Regions from separate parts of the Corynebacterium durum genome, predicted to be linked through region 1. Evidence: predicted binding sites of a transcription regulator. Region 1 holds the regulator's gene; the other holds the start of a gene.
The links. Region 1 encodes LexA, which represses DNA repair genes until DNA is damaged. Its sites were predicted from a motif close to CGAACANNTGTTCG; they were not measured.
Positions count from the first base shown of each region.

Region 2: CDUR_RS02475 (error-prone DNA polymerase) is a predicted target of LexA. The motif match lies at 1,255-1,268, and genes of this name have one in related genera.

Region 1 covers NZ_CP047200.1:1,624,797-1,627,002, forward strand. The annotation lists gene CDUR_RS07550 (hypothetical protein) at 66-431, opposite strand; gene lexA (transcriptional repressor LexA) at 839-1,534, shown strand; gene sugR (transcriptional regulator SugR) at 1,836-2,206, shown strand, end outside.
Region 2 covers NZ_CP047200.1:533,995-536,200, reverse strand. The annotation lists gene CDUR_RS02475 (error-prone DNA polymerase) at 1-1,215, opposite strand, end outside; gene CDUR_RS02470 (MetQ/NlpA family ABC transporter substrate-binding protein) at 1,565-2,206, shown strand, end outside.

The DNA of each region.
Region 1 (2,206 bases):
CCGAGATCCTCAAGCAAGGTTTCACCTCAAGGTTGCCATCTCATCATTCACTTCATCCGATAAAACTACTGGTGACTACGCACTGTGATCTTTGCATCCGTGATAGCTGAGTCTGACACGGTGTCTTCTTTGCTACTCGCAAACCACACACCCGCCACAAAAATCAGCCCCGCAAGACCTCCCACAACGACGGTGCGAACAGTTGCCCACACTCGCGAACCGCCATTATTACCTTGCATTTCTGCGTCATACACGTCATATAATTCACGCTCTTCCATTCGAATGTGGACGGATCCCATTCGAACATGAGGCGTAGGTTGCTGCATGTAGCCATCACAAGAACCCATATCATAGCCACGCTCACCAAACATCTCCGGATGCGAGAAATCCAGAATATCACCAGCATAAAGGGCATCAAATGTAAGAGTCATGAAAAAGTCCTTTCCCAAACTTACCTGCACAACGCTTTGTCAGTGCACACAGAACCTTATCGAACGAACCCAACAAGGCGCGGCACTCATTGATTCATATGTTCGATATATAGCACCCACCCCAGACATTGTCTAGAGTGCGGGGGTAATTTCTCGAACACTCGTCCCACTTTTCCCTGCGCTTGTGTATTGTTGGGTGTATGAATCCAGGCTGAACATGGTTGTCTGCAGATCAGCTATAGCGCACTGTTCGAATCTTTTGCTCCCTGCGCTGGCCGTATGTGCAGCTTATGTGCGACTCACACCTACCAAGCTGAATGAGCGTTGCGCCATGTTCCTCACCATGGATTCGTGCGTTGTTACCGGAACGTTGTGATCGTAATGATCACAGTCAATAAGGGGATGTTGTGAACAAGCCAGTTAACAAGCCTGATCCGAAGAACCTGACGGCACGTCAGCGGAGAATACTGGAGGTCATTCGGGATGCTGTTGTGCTCCGCGGATACCCACCAAGCATCCGCGAGATCGGCGATGCCGCTGGCCTGCAATCGACCTCGTCGGTGGCCTACCAGTTGAAGGAATTAGAGAAAAAGGGTTTTCTGCGACGCGATCCGAAGAAACCTCGGGCCGTTGATGTTCGACACCTGCCAGATGCTGATGCCCCCAAAACTGGGCCGAAGCCCAGCAGGCCGGTTACCCAAGTTGAGGACCTTCCTGAGGATATACCCACACCTAGTTACATTCCTGTGGTTGGCTCCATTGCAGCAGGAAGCCCGATCCTTGCGGAAGAAAATGTTGAGGACTACTTCCCGCTACCTGCAGAGATTGTGGGCGACGGGGAGCTATACATGCTGCAAGTCGTGGGCGAGTCCATGCGCGATGCAGGCATCTTAGACGGTGACTGGGTGGTAGTACGCTCTCAACCTGTCGCTGAACAGGGCGAGTTTGTTGCTGCAATGATTGATGGTGAGGCTACAGTGAAGGAATTCCATAAGGATTCCACCGGAGTGTGGCTTCTGCCCCATAACGATGCGTTCTCCCCCATCCCCGGTGAGAACGCTCAGATTATGGGCAAAGTCGTGTCTCTGATGCGGAAACTCTAAAAAGGGGTAAGCCGCGCCCCCGCTTATCGTCGTGTGTACGACGAAAGATAAGCGGGGGTGCTTCCGGTTCAGTCCCCCTATTTTTGGTTTGTTGACTAAACGTGACGAGCACAACGCAAATGCCCGATATTCGCCAATTTTCGCAGGTCGAACACATCCGACGGTGCCTATTTTTTGATGCTAGTGTTGTTTTTCATTTTTTCGCTACCCCCGTTTTGTCTGCCTTGGGGGGAAGACATGACAAAATAGGTACGTGAATCGGGCATAAACAAGCCCTGCCGCTTCTGACTTAAGGAGTTTCATGTACGCCGAGGAGCGCCGTCGTCAAATCGCATCTCTTACTGCGATTGAGGGGCGAGTGAATGTCACTGAGCTTGCAGCACGGTTTGATGTTACTGCCGAGACGATTCGACGCGATCTTGCCGTTCTTGACAATGAAGGCACAGTGCACCGGGTCCATGGCGGTGCGGTGGCAAGCCAAAACTTCCAAACTGCGGAGCTTACTGTCGATGCGCGTGCAAAGTCAGCCTCATCAGCAAAGTCAGCTATCGCCCGGGCGGCGCTTGATTTTCTTCCGGCAGCTCAGGGGGGCATGTTCCTAGACGCGGGCACAACGCTGGCACCGTTGGCAGAACTTATCGCGGACCATCCAAATGCCCGGCAGTGGTCTAT
Region 2 (2,206 bases), 1.1 Mb from region 1:
GTTGCCTTTGCAGAAATCAACAATGCCGCACACGATGAGGAAGTATCCGGGGAAATTGAGCTGCTTAATCACGTCTAGTTCGTAGGTGATTTGTGCACGGGCTTGTTCCCAGAGTTCAGGCGTGCGTGTGGCGTATCGCGCCTCTGCGCGCCCCCATACTGTGTGCTCCAGCCAGGACATTTCATTGTGTCCAGCGGGTACGTCAGTTGTGGGAAGCTCGGGGGCAATGAGGTTGAGGGTGAAGGCGCATTCACTGGCGATGTGCACTGTATTAGCAATCATGTCATCACTGTGCGGGAGGGGCGGGAGGGCCGCGCGGATGTGTGCCCCGTTGCGGAGCCATGTGCCCCCAAGGGGCGGGCAGTCCGCCTCCGCATTGTTCAGGTCACGGCGGTCACTGAGTGCATGTTTTGCCGCCGCGAGACGCGCATCCGCACGGGTTGCAGCGTTGGGGGTACAGCTAACAATGGTGATCAGCCCCCAGGTGGCAGCCATGTCTGTGACAAGGCGAATATTATCGGCGTCCTCTGGGATGAATCCCACGTGGCATTCTGCGATGACGTTGTTGGCACCAAACGCAGTGACGATATCTTCGGCATTGTTGGCAAGTGCTGCATTGAGCAGCACGTACCAGTGGTTATCGGCGACTCGCGCTAACTCTGTGAAATCCGGATAACGAGGTTGCCTGTTGTGGTTTCCTTGCTGCATGTGCGCCGCCGTGATGACGCGGCTGAGCCTGCGGTAGCCTTCAGGGCCACGGCACAGCACGGTCAGAACACCATTGTCTGTGCTGAGTTCCGCACCGAAAATGGTGCTTAATTTTTCTTCGGCGGCCGCTTCAGCAAAACGCATGGCACCATAGAATCCATCACGCTCTATCAAGGCCAGTCCGCTCAACCCGAGGCGTTGTGCCTGACGCACCATGTCCTCTGCCTCTGATGCTCCATTGAGGAAGTGGTAGTTGCTGTAGGCATGGAGTTCCGCGAAGGGGATGTTGGTTGTTTCTGGGGGCGCTGCTGGCATGTCCGTGTCGCGGACAAGGCTCAGGTGCGGTCTAGGCTGCGGGTCTGTATCCATCTCTGGCGCTTCACGTGCAGGTGAATGTACAGATGCAGCATCGTCAGCTGATGGTGCGGATCCTGACAGAATCTGCTCCAGTTGCGACCACCGTAGCTTTGTACCATTGAAGCCGCGCCCGGCACTATCCCACTCCATGCCTACCTCCCATAGTAACGATCACATCTACACTTTACTCGAACACATCAGCGCATAGTGACCTAATGAATATTCCGGCAATAGCATTCATCACCGCTACAAACACGAGAAATAATCCCCCACGTCCCCAGCCATCAGCCAACGGATAACATACATAATCGAAAACATGGACACCCCTCCCCAAGCAAGTCCACTATAGTGATTTATCCCACAATGAAGCCAATATAATATAGACCGAGCTGTACATATAACCACCACAATGCTACGGTAGACAACCAACTAGAAAGCTCTGTCTATATCGATAACCGCGTACGATACACCCCAAAAAACAAACCTTAAGGAATCAATCATGTCTGCACGTCGTTTCCTTCGCCGCGCCGCCGCCATCACCATTGCTAGCGCCTTCGCCGCTGCTACTCTGGTGGCATGCTCAGGCGGATCCACTGACAGTTCCACCATCCGCATCGGCACCACGGAACCACAATTAAAGTCCTGGAAAGTGCTGGAGAAAAAAGCCAAAGACAACGACATCAACATCAAACTCCAGGCATTTAGCGATTACAACGCCCCTAACCGCGCCCTGTCCGAGGGACAATTGGACGCTAACCTATTCCAGCACCTGAAATTCCTCGCCGAATACAACACAGGTGCCGAAGATGATCTCACACCCGTCGGCTCCACGCAGATCGTACCGCTGGCCATCTATTGGAAAGACCACTCATCGCTCGATGGAATTGACGGTCAAGATATCGTCATTCCCAACGACCCTTCTAACCAGGGACGCGCGATTAACGTTCTTGTACAGGCGGAACTTGTGAAACTGAAGTCCGAAAATATCGTCACCCCCACTCCTGGCGATATCGATGAAGGCGCCTCTAAAGTCAAGGTCACTCCAGTTAACGCCGCCCAAACCACATCGGCATATGGCGAGGGCCGCCCCGCGATCATCAATAACTCCTTCCTTGAGCGTGCCGGAATTGATCCCACAACA